Regions from separate parts of the Pseudomonas sp. SB113 genome, predicted to be linked through region 3. Evidence: riboswitches for the same ligand, from Rfam matches in the RefSeq annotation. Region 3 holds a riboswitch; each other region holds the start of a gene.

What was found. A riboswitch is a leader RNA that binds a small molecule or an ion and turns the genes downstream of it on or off. The one in region 3 is predicted to bind cobalamin.
Region 1: it holds a riboswitch for cobalamin, as region 3 does, so the genes downstream of both, AB1462_RS26390 (CbtB-domain containing protein) here and cobO (cob(I)yrinic acid a,c-diamide adenosyltransferase) in region 3, are expected to answer to the same signal.
Region 2: it holds a riboswitch for cobalamin, as region 3 does, so the genes downstream of both, cobW (cobalamin biosynthesis protein CobW) here and cobO (cob(I)yrinic acid a,c-diamide adenosyltransferase) in region 3, are expected to answer to the same signal.
Region 4: it holds a riboswitch for cobalamin, as region 3 does, so the genes downstream of both, AB1462_RS22555 (ABC transporter substrate-binding protein) here and cobO (cob(I)yrinic acid a,c-diamide adenosyltransferase) in region 3, are expected to answer to the same signal.

Annotation. Positions count from the first base shown of each region.
Region 1 is NZ_JBFMHW010000027.1:89-5,148, reverse strand. Features, by position in the region: gene AB1462_RS26395 (DUF3320 domain-containing protein) at 1-2,198, opposite strand, end outside; cobalamin riboswitch at 2,404-2,609, shown strand; gene AB1462_RS26390 (CbtB-domain containing protein) at 2,706-2,894, shown strand; gene AB1462_RS26385 (CbtA family protein) at 2,906-3,610, shown strand; gene AB1462_RS26380 (cobalamin biosynthesis protein) at 3,607-3,999, shown strand; gene cobM (precorrin-4 C(11)-methyltransferase) at 4,070-4,816, shown strand.
Region 2 is NZ_JBFMHW010000027.1:7,210-12,269, reverse strand. Features, by position in the region: gene cobN (cobaltochelatase subunit CobN) at 1-2,011, opposite strand, end outside; gene cobW (cobalamin biosynthesis protein CobW) at 2,015-3,076, opposite strand; cobalamin riboswitch at 3,169-3,369, opposite strand; gene AB1462_RS26395 (DUF3320 domain-containing protein) at 3,464-5,060, opposite strand, start outside.
Region 3 is NZ_JBFMHW010000007.1:88,788-93,847, reverse strand. Features, by position in the region: gene bluB (5,6-dimethylbenzimidazole synthase) at 1-128, opposite strand, end outside; gene AB1462_RS11470 (cobyrinate a,c-diamide synthase) at 125-1,474, opposite strand; gene cobO (cob(I)yrinic acid a,c-diamide adenosyltransferase) at 1,471-2,082, opposite strand; cobalamin riboswitch at 2,155-2,414, opposite strand; gene AB1462_RS11460 (sorbosone dehydrogenase family protein) at 2,514-3,827, shown strand; gene AB1462_RS11455 (C40 family peptidase) at 3,962-4,498, opposite strand; gene AB1462_RS11450 (NlpC/P60 family protein) at 4,643-5,060, opposite strand, start outside.
Region 4 is NZ_JBFMHW010000019.1:9,357-14,416, forward strand. Features, by position in the region: gene AB1462_RS22545 (M4 family metallopeptidase) at 1-543, opposite strand, end outside; gene AB1462_RS22550 (DNA/RNA non-specific endonuclease) at 677-1,606, shown strand; cobalamin riboswitch at 1,643-1,837, shown strand; gene AB1462_RS22555 (ABC transporter substrate-binding protein) at 1,953-2,963, shown strand; gene AB1462_RS22560 (iron ABC transporter permease) at 2,960-3,964, shown strand; gene AB1462_RS22565 (ABC transporter ATP-binding protein) at 3,961-4,725, shown strand; gene AB1462_RS22570 (hypothetical protein) at 4,817-4,948, opposite strand; gene AB1462_RS22575 (hypothetical protein) at 4,945-5,060, opposite strand, start outside.

The sequences.
Region 1 (5,060 bases), on a different contig from region 3:
CAAAACTCACCCAGCCCCTTTTCTTCAAGCCGCCTATACACCACATCAAGAGCGGCCATCTTTTCAGCAACAAACAACACCCTTCGTCCGAGCGCAAGGTTGTGCGCAATCATGTTGGCAATAGTTTGGGATTTACCTGTGCCTGGCGGCCCATCGAGTACAAAATCACAACCACTGGATGACGCAACCACAGCAGAAAGTTGAGAGGAGTCCGCTGGTAGTGGGGTAAATAAATTCGCAGGGTTGATCTTTCGATCCAACTCGTGGGGCTGCGGAAACTCTCCAGAGGTCGCATAACCGCCACCGCCCAGGCTTCGCTCCAACAGGTGCTTGACCATCGGACTCTTCAGCAACTGGTCTGAACGGGCTGCCAAGTCTTGCCACATAAGGTACTTGGCGAATGAAAATGTCCCCAGTACGAGTTCTGTAGTGACCTCGAATCCCGGCACATCCCTGACAGCGCGCCTCACCATGTTCCAGATACCAGCCACATCAATACCGCTGTCATCCGCTGGTAGCTCACCATCCAAACCAGGGATGACCAGTTCAAAATCATGTCGCAGTAACTCAAGCAAGGTCAGGTTGAAGCGCGGCTCATCTTCCAGCAACGTCATCGTCACGCCGGACAAAGCACTTTTACGATCAAGTTTGACCGGCAGCAAAATCAACGGTGCTGAATAGCTCTTCTGGTCATCCGCGGCTTTTTTCCATTTCAGAAAGCCCAAGGCGAGAAACAAGGTATTCGCGCCGCCCTCATCGAGATCGCTGCGGGCCTTGCGATACAAGTCGATCATGGCGACTTCAAGCTTGGCTTTCTCAAGTGTAGCGAGCACCTCGCCCCTGGCCAGAGCCGCCCTCGCATACTCGTCGCGCAGGCTTTCACGATTCTGCTGCTCATACAGCGCAGCATCCCTACCACCCGCCTCAAGGTCTGGCACAGAGACGATTCGAATGCGTTTACCGCTGGATAACTGATCTTCCAGTTCAGCTGGATCAGGACAAATCAGCCGTACACCCTTGGCGCTGTCCGGCAAATGCAGGAGCCGATTGCGGGTGGTCAAATCCAAGAGCTTGCGTTGCCATAACGTTAATTTACCGGCGGGTGAATCCGAATCGGTAGAGATCTCAACATCAAATGGTGGCAGTGGCGGAGCAATCTCCAAGCCTTCTGGCACAGGCGCCGTCTCTTGGTCAGCATCCGGTTTGATGGCAGACACTGAAGTTGCGAGAGGTCGGATGCGTTGCATACGTGCGCGATGCAAATCAATGGCCATGATGAAATCTTCATCATTGATTTGTCGCTCAGCAGCATTGATTGCCTGACTGAAGCTCGGAACCGGAAATTGAGTGGCTAGCGTGGTTTCAAAAACCAGTGCCTCTTTCAAATCAATACGTTTACGCACCGCAGCCGCTTCATCAGTAATTAGCTGGGAGAATTCTTGCGGTTGAAGCCAGACACCCACGAACGCGTGCCCCTTGGTCAGGATCAGGAGCGCATTGAGGCCGGCCTGCTCCAGCGCTCCAGCGAACAGAAGCGCAGTGTCCAGGCACGTAGCTACGCGTCCATCCAGGACAAGTCCAGGCGGCCGAACCTTTTGCCCCCGGGTTTCAAAGCTTGCAGGGGGTAGCGCATAACTCAGTCTCAGCCCGCAAACTGCCGACCAAATAGCGGAAGACAGCTCCCATGTGCGAGCTCGGGACTTACGCTCGTATCCATCAATACCATCCGGTTTGCCAGCTCGACGCAGTACGTCCGATGCCGATTTGAGTATCCGATCAACTGCTGGGTCATTTGGCATTGCGAACGCGGGCAACAACTCCGGCATGGAACTCACTCCACCCCACTCATTTTTCGCGAGAAGTTCCACAGAGAAGGTCTGACTGACCAGAACCTCGTCCTTGCAGCGAAGTCGCAAAACAAGCGTTGCAGCAAGGCTTTCAGCAAGATCGGCCAGATAGCCGGCGTTCAATGTCAGATTACGATCTGAAATATGCAGGGTTGAATCTTTGACTAGGCGATCAATACGCCAAATTTTTCCTTCCAGGAAAGGCGGGTCAGCCACCAGCTCCAACTCAAGATCGTTGTAATCCGCCTCACCACCATTATTTACCATCAGTTCGCGCAGAACTGGGACAGCATTCTGGTGGGACGCAAAGCCAATCTTGTTGGCGATCACTCCCTCGATCTTGATGGTCATGGACCACTTCTCCTTGGTAAACGGGGCAACGCGACATTGCAATACAGGCAAAAGGAGTGGGCATACTCAACGACGTGCAGGCTTTTTGAAACTGCTTTTTTCATCAAACCCCGATAACGCGACCAGGTAATTGTATTTTTCGCATTTCACACGTGATAAGGAGCGCGTGGCCGCCATATTTGACTCAAATCATCACCCATGCTCTCCTACACATCTTGTTTCGGGTGCCCTTCAAAGGGTGAAACGGGAAACCGGTGAGTCATCGCGTGATGACGAGTCCGGTGCTGCCCCCGCAACGGTAAGCGAGTGAAGCGTCAGATCCACTGTGCCTGTAGGGCATGGGAAGGCGACGCTTTATAGACCCAGTGTCCCTCGCAAGCCCGGAGACCGGCCCGAATACCATCCAATAACAAACCCGCGGTGGGCGGGCGCTGTTAAAACCCTGCGTGCCTGGCTCGCAGGGTTTGCATGCGCTCGTTTCACCCTGACACCTGAAAGGGACGCGCCATGTCGATCATCAGCAGCACCTCGCACACCGCCAGCAGCTCCGCCACCCTCAGCCAACGCCTGGCCGCCGCCATCGGTGCGTCGATCCTCGGCGCGTGCCTGGTGTATTTCGCCGGTTTCTCGCACATCGAGGCGGTGCACAACGCTGCCCACGATACCCGCCACAGCGCCGCGTTCCCGTGCCACTGAGGCCTGCCGACATGATCAAGCGTATTGCGCAAACCGCAGGGTTCACCGGCTTGCTGGCCGCCCTGCTGCTGACCCTGCTGCAAAGCTTCTGGGTCGCTCCGCTGATTCTGCAGGCGGAAACCTTTGAAAAAGCCCCGGCCGCGACCGAAGTCGTGCACGAGCACGCCGCTGGCGCCGCCGCGCACACCCACGATGCCGAAGCCTGGGAGCCGGAAGACGGTTGGCAGCGCGTGCTGTCGACCACCGGCGGCAACCTGGTAGTCGCCGTCGGTTTCGCCCTGATGCTCGCCGGCCTCTATACCCTGCGCGCGCCTACCCGCACGGCCCAGGGTTTGCTGTGGGGCCTGGCCGGTTACGCGACCTTTGTGCTGGCGCCCACCCTGGGCCTGCCGCCGGAGCTACCGGGCACTGCCGCCGCCGACCTGGCGCAACGGCAAATCTGGTGGATCGGCACCGCCGCCTCGACGGCTGCCGGAATTGCCTTGATCGTGTTTGGTCGCAACTGGCTGCTGAAAGTGTTGGGCGCGGCGATCCTGGTGGTGCCGCATGTGATCGGCGCGCCGCAGCCGGAAACCCATTCGATGCTGGCCCCGCAAGCCCTCGAAGCGCAGTTCAAGATCGCTTCGCAGTTGACCAACGTGGCGTTCTGGCTGGCCCTCGGCCTGATCAGTGCCTGGCTGTTCCGCCGCAACCACGACGATCAATACTCGGCATGACGCTGGTAGTCGGCCTGGGCTGCCAGCGGGGTTGTGATGTAGACACCCTACTGGGCCTGTTTGACACCGCCCTCGCCGAGGGCGGGATCGAGCGCCAGCGTGTCACGGCGCTGGCCAGCATTGACCGTAAACGGGACGAGCCTGGGGTGCTCGCCCTGGCCCGCTTGCTCAATCTGCCATTGCAGTGCTTCAGCGCCGCACAACTGGCGGCGTATGAAGACCGGCTGAGCCACAAATCCACGGTCGCGTTTGCCCATACCGGCTGTTACGGCGTCGCCGAAAGTGCCGCCCTGGCCCTGGCCGAACAGCTCTGCGGCGGTCCTGCCCGCTTGCTGATCACCCGCCGGAAAACCGCCCAGGCCACCTTTGCATTGGCCTGCGCCGGCTAAAATCCCGATAATCGCCCTTCCCGATCATGAGCAATCTTCATGCTCGCCCGTTTTTTGACAGGAATTCTCCATGACCGTCTACTTCATCGGCGCCGGCCCCGGCGATCCGGAATTGATCACCGTCAAAGGCCAACGCCTGATCCGCAGTTGCCCGGTGATCATCTATGCCGGCTCGCTGGTGCCGGCGGCGGTGCTGGAAGGTCATCAGGCGCAACAGGTGGTCAACAGCGCCGAACTGCACCTGGAACAGATCATCGAACTGATCAAGAGCGCCCACGCCAACGGCCAGGATGTGGCCCGCGTGCACTCCGGCGACCCGAGCCTGTATGGCGCGATTGGCGAGCAGATCCGTTACTTGCGTGAGTTGGGCATCCCCTTCCAGATCATTCCCGGCGTTACGGCGGTGGCCGCCTGTGCAGCTTTGCTGGAGACCGAACTGACCCTGCCGGACATCGCCCAAAGCGTGATCCTGACCCGCTACGCCGATAAGACCAGTATGCCGGCCGGCGAAGACTTCGACAGCCTGGCCCGGCATGGCACGACCATGGCGATTCACCTGGGGGTCAATCATCTGGAGAAGATTGTCGCCGAGCTGCTGCCGCACTATGGCGCGGACTGCCCGATTGCGGTGGTGCACCGGGCGACATGGCCGGATCAGGATTGGGCCGTGGGCACCCTCAGCGATATTGCCGACAAAGTCGCCGCCAAGGGCTTCCGGCGTACGGCGCTGATTGTAGTGGGCCGGGTGCTGGCGAATGATAGTTTCAGTGAGTCTTCGTTGTATCGGGCGGGGCATGCGCACCTTTATCGATCTTGATTATTCACTTCAAAAAGTCACAGCAATACACTGATTTAAATTAAGAAATATAAAATATCTTGAAGGCGGGATTGCCCCCCATGGCGGTGCATCAGCCTACTCACGAGGCGACTGACATGCCGCTATCGGGGCATAGGTATCTACACATCTTGAGCCGAGCCCCCCCCTGCGTAGATACCGTCTTATCCAGCACCGCGTAAAACCCCGTAGATACCGTCTTGAACCTCACCGGACAAGAGCAAAA
Region 2 (5,060 bases), on a different contig from region 3:
CCGCATCGACGTCGCCGCCCAGTTCAAGCTCCTGGTCGATACGGGTTTCGCGCACCAACTGGAGGATGTCTTTTTGCAGCTCGCGGGCCCGGCGTGGGTCGAGCAGTTGGGCTTCGTAGTATTCGTCCGCCAACAGCTCCAGATTTCGCAACGGGCCGTAGGTTTCGGCGCGGGTCAGCGGCGGCATCAGATGGTCGATGATCACTGCCTGGGTGCGCCGCTTGGCCTGGGCGCCCTCGCCCGGGTCGTTGACGATAAACGGGTAGATGTTCGGCAGCGGCCCCAGCAGCGCATCCGGCCAGCAGTTTTCCGAGAGCCCCACGCCCTTGCCCGGCAGCCATTCCAGGTTGCCGTGCTTGCCCACATGGATCACGCCATGGGCGCCGTAGGTGTGGCGCAACCAGAAGTAGAACGCCAGGTAGCCATGGGGCGGCACCAGGTCCGGGTCGTGGTACACCGCGCTGGCATCCACCTGGTAACCCCGGGCCGGCTGGATGCCAACGAAGGTCAGGCCCAGGCGCAGGCCGGCGATCATCAGGCGGCCGTCGCGGAACATCGGATCGTTTTGCGGCGCGCCCCAACGCGCCAGCACCGCCTGGCGATTGGACTCAGGCAAGCGCTGGAACATCGCTTCGTAGTCGTCCAGGCCGAGACTTTGATGGCAGGGGCGCAGGTCGAGGCTGTCAAGATCGTTGGTGACGCCGCCGAGCAGGTCATGGATCAGCGCAGTGCCGCTTGCGGGCAGTTGAGCCGGCACCGGATAACCTTCGGCTTGCAGGGCACGCAGGATATTCAGCGCGGCAGCCGGGGTGTCCAGGCCCACGCCATTGCCGATGCGGCCGTCGCGGGTCGGGTAGTTGGCGAGGATCAGGGCGATGCGTTTATCCGCATTCGGCACCCGCGCCAGTTCGACCCAACGGCGCGCCAGCTCGGCAACAAAATCCATGCGTTCGGGGGCTGCGCGGTAGCACACCACGTCCGACTGGCTGCGCTCGCTGCGCCAGGCCAGATCCTTGAAGCTGATCGGCCGGCTGATAATCCGCCCGTCCAACTCGGGCAAGGCAATGTGCATCGCCAGGTCGCGAGGGCCAAGGCCTTGCTCGCTGGCCTGCCAGCCTGGCTGGTTGTCCTGGGCGCAAATCGCCTGGATCACCGGGATATTGCGGCGAAACGGGCGCAAATGTGGGGCTTCCGGGCTGGATTGGGCAAACCCGGTGGTGTTCAGGATCACCGCCGCGCCGACCTCATCCAGCAGGTCCTCGACTACCGTCAGGCAGCCGGGTTCTTTCAAGCTGGCCACCGCCATCGGCAACGGATTAAGACCCGCCGCCTGCAAACGCTGGCAGAACACGTCGATAAAACCGGTATTGGCCGCCTGCAAGTGCGAGCGGTAGAACAGCACCGCCGCCACGGGCCAATCCGCGTGCCAATCCGTCTGCCAGTCATTGAGGCGAGGGTTAGCTTTATGCGGGTGATAAATCGCCGTGCGCGGCAGGGTTTGCGGCTCGGCCCAGGCATAGTCACGCCCCAGGTAGGCGCTGGCCAGGCAGCGATAGAAGTCCAGGGCATTGCCCAAACCGCCCTGGCGCAGGAAGTGCCACAGGCGGTCGCGCTGTTCGGCATTCACCGTGCTCAGGCCGCTGAGTTCCGGGTCCGGGCGATCATCCCCCGGCACCAGGATCAGGGTGACGCCGCGCTCGGCCAGCGCCACCAGACGCTCGATGCCGTAGCGCCAGTAACCGATGCCGCCATGCAGCGAAATCAGGATGACCTTGGCGTGGCGCAGCACCTCATCCACATACAGGTCGACCGACGCGTGGTTCTGCACCTGCATCGGGTTGGCCAGGCGCAGGCTGGGGTAGTCCTCGGGCAACTGCTGGGCCGCTTCGGCCAGCAGCGCCAGGCTGGAATCGCCGCTGCACAGGATCACCAGCTCGGCGGGGGTTTGGCCAAGGTCGGCAATATTGTCGTCCGCGACGAAACCACCGGGCTGAGTCCTGAGCAGGTGCATGGGTTAAACGCTGAGGGCGGCGCGCAGTTGCGCTTCGAGGCCCGCCGCGTCCAGCTCCTGGCCGATCAGCACCAGCCGCGTGATGCGCGCTTCATCGGCGCCCCAGGCACGGTCGAAGTGCTTGTCGAAACGCATGCCCACGCCCTGGATCAGCAGGCGCATCGGCTTGTTCGGGATGGCGGCGAAGCCCTTGACGCGCAGGATGCCGTGCTGAACCACCAACTGAGTCAGGGCGTCGAGCAGCAGCGCCTCGTCGGCTTGGGGCAGGTCGATGGAGATCGAATCAAACGCGTCGTGATCGTGGTCGTCTTCACCTTCATGGTGATGATCGTGATGGCTGTGGCGAGCGTCGATGTGCTCCTCGGAGCCGGCACCCAAGCCGATCAGCACGTCCAGGGGCACGCGACCGCTGCTGGCTTCGATGACCTTCACCGCCGGCGGCAGCTCCTCGGCAACTTCCAGGCGTACACGGGCCAGGTCTTCGGCGCTGATCAGGTCGGACTTATTGAGGATCACCAGGTCGGCGCTGGCCAGTTGGTCGGCAAACAGCTCGTGCAGCGGCGATTCGTGGTCCAGGTTCGGGTCGAGTTTGCGCTGGGCATCGACCTGATCCGGGAACGCGGCGAAGGTGCCGGCGGCCACGGCCGGGCTGTCGACCACGGTGATGACCGCATCAACCGTGCAGGCATTGCGGATTTCCGGCCATTGGAAGGCCTGTACCAAGGGTTTTGGCAGGGCCAGGCCCGAGGTTTCGATGAGGATATGGTCGAGGTCGCCGCGACGGGCGACCAGTTCGCGCATCACCGGGAAGAATTCTTCCTGCACGGTGCAGCACAGGCAGCCGTTGGCCAGCTCGTAAACACGGCCGTTGGCCTCTTCTTCGGTGCAACCGATGGAGCACTGCTTGAGGATCTCACCGTCGATGCCCAGCTCGCCGAACTCGTTGACGATCACCGCAATACGACGCCCCTGGGCGTTGTCGAGCATATGGCGCAGCAAGGTGGTTTTGCCCGAGCCGAGGAAGCCGGTAACGATGGTGACGGGAAGTTTGGCTAGTGTTTTCATCGGATGCCCTTTGGGGCGGGCATACGGGACGATAGGCCCTGCGACGGCGCGCAGCAGCAGATTTCGTCACCGGATCACCCCGCCCGGTTGAATTGGAAAATCGGTAGCGAGGCAGGTCTCCTGGCTTGGGGCTTGCGGGTCTTGCGACCGGCGCCGACTGCGCCTTCCCGCCGCAGTGGCAGTGGCGTGGCAGTCAGATAAACCCTTCACAGTTGCGGGGGCAGCCGCGGCTTGAACCGCGTTCCCTTCTTAGCTTCGGCCTGGGCCGAAGAACCTCGAGGGTGCAAGGCTACGCAGTGCGCGAGAGATGGTCAATGTCGGCGACTTTTACTTGACTACCCCTGAAGAAACGACCGAGAAGGCTTGCCCCCACGCTATACCTCGTGATTAGAAATCAGCAGCAGACCTTACGACTGACTCGATCCGCTCACGCCCTGCACTCGTCAAACGCTTCACACCAAATGTCTTGGCAATTTCCGAAGGCTGGTCACCTGATGAAATCAAAGAAGCCACTAACAACAACTCTTCAGCAGCTATTTCTTCGACAGAGCGAGCATCGTCAAGTGCACCTGGTGTTCGATATAGGTTCCAATTCAACACATCGCTTTGCGAGTGCCAGACGAACTGCCCTTCCACCGGGTCGCTTTTCAAATGGTGATGCTGCTCGGTCAATTCAAGAACACGCTCCCGGATCAAGCGGCCAGACCTTTGGAATCCATGCGCCCTTGCAATTCGCTGTACCAATAACGAATCCAGAATCGGCGCCTCATGGATCAGCACATGGGAAATCAGATCTTTCAGAACCGGATCGTATGCTTCGGAGTAAAACGCATCCGCGCGAATCCTATCACTCACGCTGGTGAAATCCGTGACTCGATATTCACCTTTGACAGCAGGGTGGACTGAAACAGAGACTGCCCTGGCAACTTTGAGCTCCGGAGGTTCGTTTATCGTCAGGTCACTCACAGAAGCTGCAATAACATCCTCTACCTGATCCTGGGCGGACAGAGATGAATCCCTGTCGACGAGTGTCAATGGAGGAATGAATACCTGGGGCTCTTCATAAACAACCACTTCAGGGGTGGCCCGGGATTCAACCAGCAGCGCTTCAAGAGCTGCGTGCAGGCGATCCAAAGCTGCGGACTTGTCGATCCACCAATCGGTGGACCACAACCGCACCAGATTCCAGCCCAGGCCTTTCAGAATCGCGCTTCGCACCTTGTCACGGTCACGCGCCGTCGCCGCGCTGTGATAAGTGGCACCATCACATTCGACGCCAGCAAGGTAATCACCGGGGCGGTCTGGATGCACGATGCCCAAATCAAGACGGAAGCGGGATACGCCAATTTGCGGAACGACTTGCCAGCCTTTGCGCCTCAAACCTTGGGCAACAGCTTCTTCAAATGGAGAGTCGTACCCACCTACCGAGCCCTGTATCGCTTCGGCTAGCGCTCTCGGCCCCCGCTGAGCAAACTCAATGAAGTGCTTTAGATCACGTACGGCTCTTGCATTGGTGCGATTCAAGTCGATCATCGAAGCATCAAAAGATGAAAAGACCAGCATTTCCCGGCGAGCGCGAGTTATTGCTACGTTCAATCGACGCCAGCCGCCCTCTTTGTTCAGGGGACCGAAGTTCATCGACATGACTTGAGCGCCGGGTTCGGTTGGCCCATACCCAATGCCGAGCATAATCAAATCGCGCTCATCGCCCTGTACGGTTTCCAGGTTTTTGACTACCACCGGCTCAGGTTGATCATCTTGAAAAAACGGCTCAATTTGCGGGAATTGTTGCCGCGCTTTATCCAGCAGGTCGGTAATCAGTCGTTGTTGATCGCTGTTAAGCGTGATGATGCCAATTGTATGACCCGCAGCGATAAAGGCCGGATCCGTCAAGCGCTTAACCGTTTCGGCGACGATGGCCTCGGCCTCGGCCTGGTTATTACGGCCCTTGCCCTTCGCATACACCCCGTCAACACGCCGCCAC
Region 3 (5,060 bases):
GCCTGGAGCAGGCGATGCAGCAATTCGGGGGCGACCACGCCGCCGCTGAAGTGGCGCATGTCGCGGCGTTCGGCGATGGCGCGGTAGACGGCGTCGCGGTCGGCCTGGGGGAAAGCGTTGTCGGTCATGGCCCTAGCGGGGGCAAGCCCCCTCCCACAGTGGATAGGGTTTCAGCTCGGTCCGGTGCAAACAAGGCGGCTACCGCCGTCGGATTCGAGGGGAAATAGAAGTGCACGTAAGAGGCCGTCATCCGCCCCTGTCGGAAGACCGCTTCGGCACCGCGCCCACCGTTCGGGCTCAGGCCACGGGCAATCGGCTGGCACTCGGTGCTGGTCAGGGAATGGTGATACGTGTGCCCGCGCAGCACGCCTTCCGGCAGCTCTACGCTTTGCAGGGCCAGGGCCGCGAGTTTCTTTTGCATCACCGCGTCGCCTTGCAGCAGGCCGACCAGTTCGGCGCGGGTGCCGTCGACATCGGTGAGCGAATCCAGCAGGTAGAGCATGCCGCCGCACTCGGCGAGCAAGGGTTTGCCGGCGGCATGGTGGTTACGAATGGCTTCAAGCATCAGGGTGTTTTCCGACAGCGCCTGGTGGTGCAGTTCCGGGTAACCGCCGGGCAGATAGAGGCTGTCGGCGTCGGGCAATTGGCGATCATGCAGCGGCGAGAAGAAGCGCAACTCGGCGCCCATCGCCCGCAACAGGTCGAGGCTGGCGCCATAGGTGAAGGCGAAGGCTTCGTCACGGGCCACCGCAATGCGCACACCATCCAGTAACGGCTCGGCCTCGATCACTGCTGGTGCGGCGAAGGTCACCGGTGGCGGCAATGCGACTTCACAGCTGCTGCCCAATGCCTGGGCGGCGGCGTCCAAGCGCACGTCGAGATCGTTCAGCTCGCTGGCCTGCACCAGGCCCAAATGGCGGCTGGGCAGTTCGATCCCGGTTTCGCGGGACAATGCGCCATACCAGCGCAGGCCTTCGGTCAGGCTGCCTTCCAGCAGTTGCGCATGGCGCAGGGTGCCGACGCGGTTGGCCAGCACCCCGGCGAACGGCAGGTCCGGCTGATAGCGCGCCAGGCCGAGGGCCAGGGCGCCAAAGGTCTGGGCCATGGCGGTGCCGTCGATGACACCGAGCACCGGCACGCCGAAATGCCGCGCCAGGTCGGCGCTGGACGGCGTGCCATCGAACAGGCCCATCACACCTTCGATCAGGATCAGGTCGGCCTCCCCCGCCGCTTCCCACAGCAGGCGGCGACTTTCCTGCTCGCCTACCATCCACATGTCCAATTGATACACCGGCGCACCGCTGGCGCGCTCGTGGATCATCGGGTCCAAGAAGTCCGGGCCGCATTTGAACACACGCACCTTGCGCCCCAGGTTGCGGTGCAAACGGGCGAGCGCGGCGGTGACGGTGGTTTTGCCTTGGCCGGACGCCGGTGCGGCGATCAGGACGGCCGGGCAATGACGGGGCTGATTCAAAGTTCGACGCCCTTCTGTGCCTTGATACCGGCCTGGAACGCGTGCTTGAGCATGCCCATTTCGGTGACGGTGTCGCCCATCTCGATTAATTCAGGCTTGGCGCCACGGCCGGTGACGACCACGTGCTGCATCGGCGGACGGGCCTGCAGGTCGCTGAGTACCTGATCGAGGTCCAGGTAGCCATGCTTGAGGGCGATGTTCAGCTCATCCAGCACCACCAGGCCGATGGTGGGGTCTTGCAGCAGTTCACGGGAGACGGCCCAGGCGGCTTCAGCGGCGGCGATATCACGCTGGCGATCCTGGGTCTCCCAGGTGAAGCCTTCGCCCATCACGTGGAAACGCACTTGCTCGGGGAAGCGGCGGAAGAACAACTCCTCACCGGTGCTGTTGCGCCCCTTGATGAACTGCACCACACCGCACTGCATGCCGTGGCCCATGGCGCGCGCGAGCATGCCGAATGCCGAGCTGCTCTTGCCTTTGCCGTTGCCGGTCAGCACCAGCAGCAAGCCGCACTCATTGGGGGAATTGGCGATGCGCTCGTCGATCACGGCTTTTTTGCGCAGCATGCGCGCCAGGTGGCGTTCGTCGCGGTCGGGGGTATCGGTCATGGCAGCTCTCCGTTGGGGCTGGACAAAAACGGCAGGCAGGAAAAAACAGACAGCCAAGCATCGCCCACCGTGATGCTGTTGGATGATCCAGGCCGGTCTCCGGGCTCATGAGTGGCGCGCTTGTTCTCATCTACAGCGCGAACACGCCGACGGCGCGCCTTCCCATATCGCGGGCGATACAGTGGCAAAAGGCACCGTCTTGACTCATTTACCGTTGCGGGGGCAGCGCCGGAATCGCGGCAGCACTGTGTACAAGTGCGCTCACTCACCGGCTTCCCTGTTTCACTCTGTCGACCCATGGGTCACAGAGCACCTGGAACAAGCCGCGAAGGTTAGTGGGTTGGGGGTGGAGCGTCAATTAAAGCTGGCCTTGCACTTGAACCATCGCACCGCCGCTCTCCTCTACCCTTACAGGTATCAAGGAGAACACCATGCAAAAAACCAGATTCGCCCTACTCATCATGCTCGCCGGCAGCCTCGCCGCCTGCGGTGAAAGCTCCACCCTGCAGGTGTCCGATGGCACCGGGCCGTCGCCCCAGCTACCAGAGCCGAACAAAACCCTGATCCCCACCGTGAACATCGCCCCGGCAATCGGCTGGCCAGAGGGCGTGAAGCCGACAGCCGCGGCCGGCACCCAAGTGGCGGCGTTCGCCGAAGGCCTGGACCACCCGCGCTGGCTGTATGTGCTGCCCAACGGCGATGTGCTCGTGGCGCAAACCAATGCGCCGCCCAAGCCGGACGATTCCACGGGCATTCGCGGCTGGGTCATGGAGAAGGTCATGGGCCGTGCCGGCGCCGGGGTACCAAGCCCGAACCGCATCACCCTGCTGCGCGATGCCGATCACGATGGCGTCGCCGAGACCCGCACGGTGTTCCTGGAAAACCTCAACTCACCGTTCGGCATGACACTGGTCGGCAATGACCTGTACGTGGCCGATTCGGACAAGCTGCTGCGCTTCCCCTATCAAGCGGGCGAAACCGCGATCAAGGCACCTGGCACCACGGTGGTCGACCTGCCGGGCGGCAGCATCAATCACCACTGGACCAAGAACGTGGTCGCCAGCAAGGACGGCAGCAAACTGTATGTGAGCGTCGGCTCCAACAGTAACGTCGGCGAAAACGGCCTTGAAGCGGAACAGGGCCGGGCGGCCATCTGGGAAGTGGATCGCGCCAGCGGCCAGCACCGCATTTTTGCTTCCGGCCTGCGTAACCCTAACGGCATGGCCTGGGAACCCCAGAGCGGCAAGCTATGGACAGCGGTAAACGAGCGCGATGAGATCGGCAGCGACCTGGTGCCGGACTACATCACCTCGGTCAAGGACGGCGGGTTCTACGGCTGGCCGTTCAGCTATTACGGCCAGCATGTGGATGTGCGCGTCACACCGCAAAACCTGGACCTGGTCGCCAAGGCAATTGCGCCGGACTATGCGGTCGGGCCTCACACCGCTTCTTTGGGCCTGACATTTGCCGAGGGCAGCAAACTCCCGGCGCCGTTCAGCAATGGCGCGTTCATCGGACAGCATGGTTCGTGGAATCGCAAGCCGCACAGTGGCTACAAGGTCATCTTCGTGCCGTTCGAGGCAGGCCAGCCTAAAGGCCAGCCGGTGGATGTGCTGACCGGGTTCCTCGATAAAGATGAGAAAGCCATGGGCCGCCCGGTGGGCGTGGTGATTGATCAGCAAGGGGATTTGCTGGTGGCGGATGACGTGGGGAATAAGGTGTGGCGGGTGTCGGCGGCTAAATAAACGCCCCCAGACGCAACATAAAACCAATGTGGGAGGGGGCTTGCTCCCGATAGCGAAGTATCAGTCACAGTATCTGTGCCTGACCCACTGCTATCGGGAGCAAGCCCCCTCCCACATTTAGTTCGGTGTTTGGTTCAGGGGTTGCGTGCCAGATTGGCCGGCAACACACGCTTGGCGCTCAGGTAGGCATTCTGCCAATACGCCTTGGACAAAGTATCCAGCTTCACCGTACCGCCGGTTTGCGGCGCATGGACAAAGCGGCCTTCACCCACATAGATCCCGGCGTGGCTGACCTGGGAACCGCCACCGGTGGCGAAGAACAGCAGGTCGCCGGTCTGCAGGTTCTGCTCGCTGACATCCTGGGCGCGCATCACGATCAGTTCGCGGGTGGTGCGCGGCAGGGAGATGCCGGCGGCGTCGCGGAAGACGAAGCCGATCAGGCCGCTGCAATCAAAACCCGAGTCCGGCGTGTTGCCGCCCCAACGGTAAGGCGTGCCGACCAGGCCCAGCGCACGAAAGAGCACGTCTTCGGCCGCAGGCGAGAAATTCTGGGTGGAATAGTTGAATAGCGGCTTGGGCTTGACCGCAACGGGAGCGGGTGGCGGCCGGCTGGCGCAGGCGCTGATAAGCGCGGCGCAGAGAATAAGGATCAGGCGGGCTGAGGTCGACATGTGCAGAACAATCCTGGTCTGGATGCGGCTATCGCTGCCGAACGCTGAAAACCAGAACGCGCAAGCAAAGCTCGCGCGAACGGATTACAACAATGTCCAGGGATTCTAGCGCTTACACGTCAAACTTCAAGTAACACTTTAAGTTTACTTGCTGGCGGTAACCGTAGTCGGGGCCATGGCGAGTGCGCGCTTGGCTTCGATGAAGGTTTTGCTCCAGTAGCTGTCGCCCAGGCTGTCGACTCGAACACCGCCACTGCGACGGCTGCTGGAGTGGATAAACTGGTTATCGCCCAGGTAGATACCGGCGTGACTCACACGACCACGGCCTGCAGTACTGAAGAAAAGCAGATCACCGGGCTTGAGGTTGTTGCGTGCGACCAACGGTGCTTTCACGTTGATCATTTCGCGAGTGGAGCGTGGCAGGTTCATGCCAGCTTCTTCACGAAACAGGTAGCCGATGAAACCGCTGCAATCGAAACCGGCTTCAGAGGTACCGCCGAAACGGTAACGGGTACCGATCAGGGACATGCCGCGTTCGAGGATGCTGTCGGCCAGAACTGGA
Region 4 (5,060 bases), on a different contig from region 3:
CTCATCCTCGGTGACACCGTGGGCCAATTCATGGCCAATCACGTCAAGCGCCACTGTGAACCGATTGAATAGCTGCTGATCGCCATCCCCAAACACCATCTGGGTCGAGTTCCAGAACGCATTGTTATAGTTCTGGCCAAAGTGCACGGTGGCGTCCAGCGCCATGCCGGCATCGTCGATGGAGTTGCGATCAAAGACCTGGTCGAAAAAATCGAACGTGGCGCCCAGCCCGTCGTAGGCTTCGTCCACTGCGGCGTCACCACTGGCGGGCTGGCCTTCGCCACGGATCAGCTTGCCAGGCAGGCTGTCGCTGCCCTCGGCGCTGTAGATCGAGCGCCGTTTGTCGGCGCCCATGGCCAGGGCCATATGGGCGGCCCCCCTGGCCGGCACCGCGACCATACGCAGCGAGCGGAAGGTGCTGTCTTTGGCACGGGTACGCAGCGCGATCTCGCGTTGGGCTTTATCACCGTTGCGCGCGATCTGGTCGAGCATATACGGCGGGATCAGGCAAAAAATCGGGTTGCGCTGTTGGCGAACACACATAGGCTGGCTCCTTGTTGGCGTGTGGCGAACGTCCGGGTAACCGTTTCAGGGTAGCCGACGGTGACTGCTTGGCCCAAATTGTCATGAAGCTATGTTGCAGTCGTGTTTATCCAAGGACCGCGAGGAACTACCGATGCCCGCACGTAAAGCCAAAATCGACCTTTCGCACCGCCCAAGACTCGCCGATCTGCGCCCGTTGATCGCGGTCAATCCCAGCCTTTTGGAAGCCCGGGCGGCGACGCCCCGTGTCACCCCCGCCAAGGATCTACAGGACCGACAGGGCTACGCCGAGGATTTTCTCAGCAGCTTCGCGGTGCCCTGGCCCAGCGCCGATGAGGCATTGGCGGATGACGTACAACCGCTGCGGCTGGACTACACGCATTTCTCGGTGACGATGTCACGTTCCCGACGACTGGCGCTCTACGTGGGCGTCAATATCGACGGCGGGCAGCATGTGGAGATTATCCGCAGCAACGACACCTGGGCCTACGATGGTCGCCTGCCGATCAGCGCGCAGGTGGGCGAAGTGCTCTACACCAACAATGGACTGGATCGCGGCCACCTGGTGCGCCGGCAGGACCCGAACTGGGGCGATGAGGCAAAAACAGCCAACATCGACACCTTCCATTTCACCAACTGCTCGCCGCAGATGAGCGGGTTCAACCAAAAGACCTGGCTGGAACTCGAAGACTACATTCTCAACAATACGCAACGCTGGAAAGCCCGGGCAACGGTGTTCAGCGGCCCGGTGTTCGCCGACGACGATCGCCTCTACCGTGGCATCAGAATCCCCAAGGCGTTCTGGAAAGTGGTGGCCTACCTCAGCGACGACGGCAAGCCCTCCGCCAGTGCCTACATGATCGACCAAAGCCGCGAACTGGGTCAGCTCGACCTGATGTTCGGCCAGGTCAGGACCTACCAACGCAGCGTGATCCAGATAGAACAATTGACCGGCATCCGTTTCGCCAACCTCGCGGACTACGACGGTTTCAGCAACGAAGAGCGCGCCACGGGCACGCGGATTGAAGCGCTGATCCGAGGGCCTGAGGATATTCGTCTTTGATCGGGCGCTCTCCGGGCTGTATCGCCTCGTCCTAATCAACTACCATACCGCGCCGGTTCCCGAACGGGACTAATAGGGAATTCGAAGCGCGGTATCGCGCGTCAATCGAAGCTGCCCCCGCAACTGTAGGTGCCGAGCCTGCTCCCCACTGCCACTGGACCGCGTCCGGGAAGGCCGGAGCGTGGCGATGACGCATCAGTCAGGAGACCTGCCGGCCCAGCACAATCACTAACCGGCGGGGTGTCCGGGAAGGACATCCTTGCCTGCCCGTTCGGCAGCGTTCGAGGGCGTATTTCCGAACCGTACCTCCCCTGTTTACACGTACGGTCCACACGGAGATTGCCGCATGCTGCCACGCGTTACCGCCCTGATCGGCGGCCTGGGTTTCTGCGCCCTGGCCCACGCCGCACCCACGCATTACCCGCTGACGCTGGAAAACTGCGGCAGCACCCTCACCTTCCAGCAGGCGCCCACGCGCAGCGTGACCATCGGCCAGGCCGCCACCGAAATGCTCTATGCCCTCGGCGTGGCTGACCGCGTGGTGGGCACTTCGCTGTGGTTCAACAGCGTGTTGCCGCAGTTCAAGGCCCAGAACGACAGCATCGAGCGCCTTGCCAATAACGAGCCAAGCTTCGAAGCGGTGATCGCCAAGCGCCCGCAACTGGTGGCCGCCGAACTGGAGTGGGTCGTGGGCCCGCAAGGCGTGGTCGGCACCCGCGAGCAGTTTCACGAACTGAAGATCCCCACCTACCTGCTGCCCTCCGACTGCGAAGGCAAGGACAACCTGGTGGGCGCCGACGGCACGCGGCTGGAGCCGTTCCGTATCGAGACGATCTACAAGAGCATCCGCCAGCTGGCACAGATCTTCGATGTACAGGATCGCGGCCAACAACTGAACGACGCGCTCAAGGCGCGGTTGACCAAATCCGTGGCCACCGTACAAAGCAAAGGCCTCAAGCACGCCAGCGCGCTGGTGTGGTTCTCCAGTTCCGAAATGGGCAGCGACCCGTACGTGGCCGGCCACAAAGGCATCCCCGAGTTCATGCTCGAAACCCTCGGCCTGCACAACGTGGTGCAATCCGACGAAGAGTGGCCCGCCGTCGGCTGGGAAACCATCGCCAAGGCCAACCCGACCTTCCTGGTGATCGCCCGCATGGACCGCCGCCGCTACCCCGCCGACGACCATGAAAAGAAACTCGCCTTCCTGCGCAGCGACCCGGTCACGCGCAACATGGACGCCGTGAAAAACAACCGCATCATCATCCTCGACGCCCTGGCGCTGCAAGCCAGCATCCGCATGTTCGATGGCCTTGAACACCTGGCCACGGCCATCGACGGCTACGACCTGCCGCAATGATCCGGACATTACTCGCCCTGGCGCTATTGCTGATCGCCGTGCTCGCCGGCGTGGCCATCGGCGAAACCGCCATCTCGCCCCAGGTGGTGCTGCAGGTGCTCGCCAACAAACTGTGGGCGGCCGGTTACGTGTTGGACCCGATCGATGAAGGCGTGGTGTGGAACTACCGCCTCACCCGCGCCCTGGTTGCCGCCGCCTGCGGTGCGGGGCTGGCCACCTGCGGGGTGATTTTGCAGTCGTTGCTGCGCAACCCACTGGCCGATCCCTACCTGCTGGGCATCAGCGCCGGCGCTTCGACCGGCGCGGTGCTGGTGGCGCTGATGGGCGTGGGCGGCGGCCTGATTTCACTCTCGGCCGGCGCCTTTGTCGGCGCGATGGCGGCGTTTGCCCTGGTGATCCTGCTGGCGCGGGCCAGTGGTTCGTCCAGCGGCACCGGGCAGATCATCCTCGCGGGCATCGCCGGCTCGCAGCTGTTCAACGCGCTCACGGCGTTCCTGATCACCAAATCAGCCAGCTCCGAACAGGCGCGCGGCATCATGTTCTGGCTGCTGGGCAACCTCAGCGGCGTGCGCTGGCCGTCGGTGTGGCTGGCAGTGCCGGTGGCGGTCACGGGCTTGGCGGTATGCCTGTGGCATCGTCGCGCGTTGGATGCGTTTACCTTCGGTACGGATTCGGCCGCGTCCCTGGGCATCCCGGTGCGCCGCGTGCAGTTCGTGCTGGTGGGTTGCGCGGCGCTGGTGACCGCAGTGATGGTGTCCATCGTCGGTGCCATTGGCTTTGTCGGCCTGGTGATCCCCCACGCGGTGCGCCTGCTGCTCGGCACCGGGCATTCGCGCCTGCTGCCGGCGAGTGCGCTGGGAGGTGCATTGTTTTTGATCGCGGCAGACGTGCTGTCGCGCACCTTGATCAAGGGCCAGGTGATTCCGGTCGGCGTGGTGACGGCCTTGGTGGGCGCGCCGGTGTTTGCGCTGATCCTGATTGGCCGGAGGAATGCGCGATGAGCGTACTGAGTTGCACCGGCCTGGGCTTCAAGGTGCGTGAGGCCGAGTTGCTGCGTGATATTCACCTGGAGGTTCAGTTGGGTGAAACCCTGGGGATTGTCGGGCCGAATGGCTCCGGCAAATCCACCCTGCTCAAACTGCTCGCCGGGCTGCGCACTCCGGCCAGCGGCGATGTGCGCCTGGGCGGCCAACGCCTGGGCGACCTGTCCCGCCGCGCCATCGCACAACAACTGGCGGTGGTGGAACAACAGGCCGACACCGACGACGCCATCCGCGTGTTCGACGCTGTGGCCCTGGGCCGTACACCGTGGCTGTCGGCGCTGAGCCCGTGGTCCAGCGAAGACGACGCCATCGTGCGCCAGGCCCTGCACGACGTGGACGCCACCCACCTGAGCCACCGTGCCTGGCGCAGCCTCTCCGGCGGCGAGCGCCAACGCGTGCACATCGCCCGCGCCCTGGCGCAACGGCCACAGATCCTGTTGCTGGATGAGCCGACCAATCACTTGGACATCCAGCATCAACTGGCGATTTTGAAAGGTGTGCAAGGGTTACCCGTGACCACCCTGATCGCCCTGCATGATCTGAACCAGGCGCTGACCTGTGATCGCCTGGCCATACTGGATCGTGGGCGCCTGGTAGCGCTGGGCAAGCCGCTGGACGTGCTGACGCCACAGCGCTTGCAGGAGACATTCGGGGTGCAGGCGCATTACCTGACGGACCCGTTCGATGGGGCGCAGATACTGCGGTTGCGGCCTAACTGAACAGCACATATCCACTCCCTCAAACCCTTGGCAAATCCAGAAACCAATCGCCCCCGGTAGAAACGGATGGGTGTACATAGGTTGCTTCAAATCACGCCAGGTCCGTCGGCATCCCGGCTGCGCTGAGCATCGGGAAAAGCTCGGCACGGGCCTGCAGGACGAAGATCAGCGTTTCAGGGATGTCGGCTGCGCTGACGGCCTGAATGGTCGGCCTTGGGTTCATACAACCTCAATCTGCGTAATCCCCACCCACTTCGCCTGCTCCAGAATCTCCTCCGGGGTCGCATCCGCAGGGGGCATGATCAGGCCATTCTCCGCATCACCGAAATGCAACT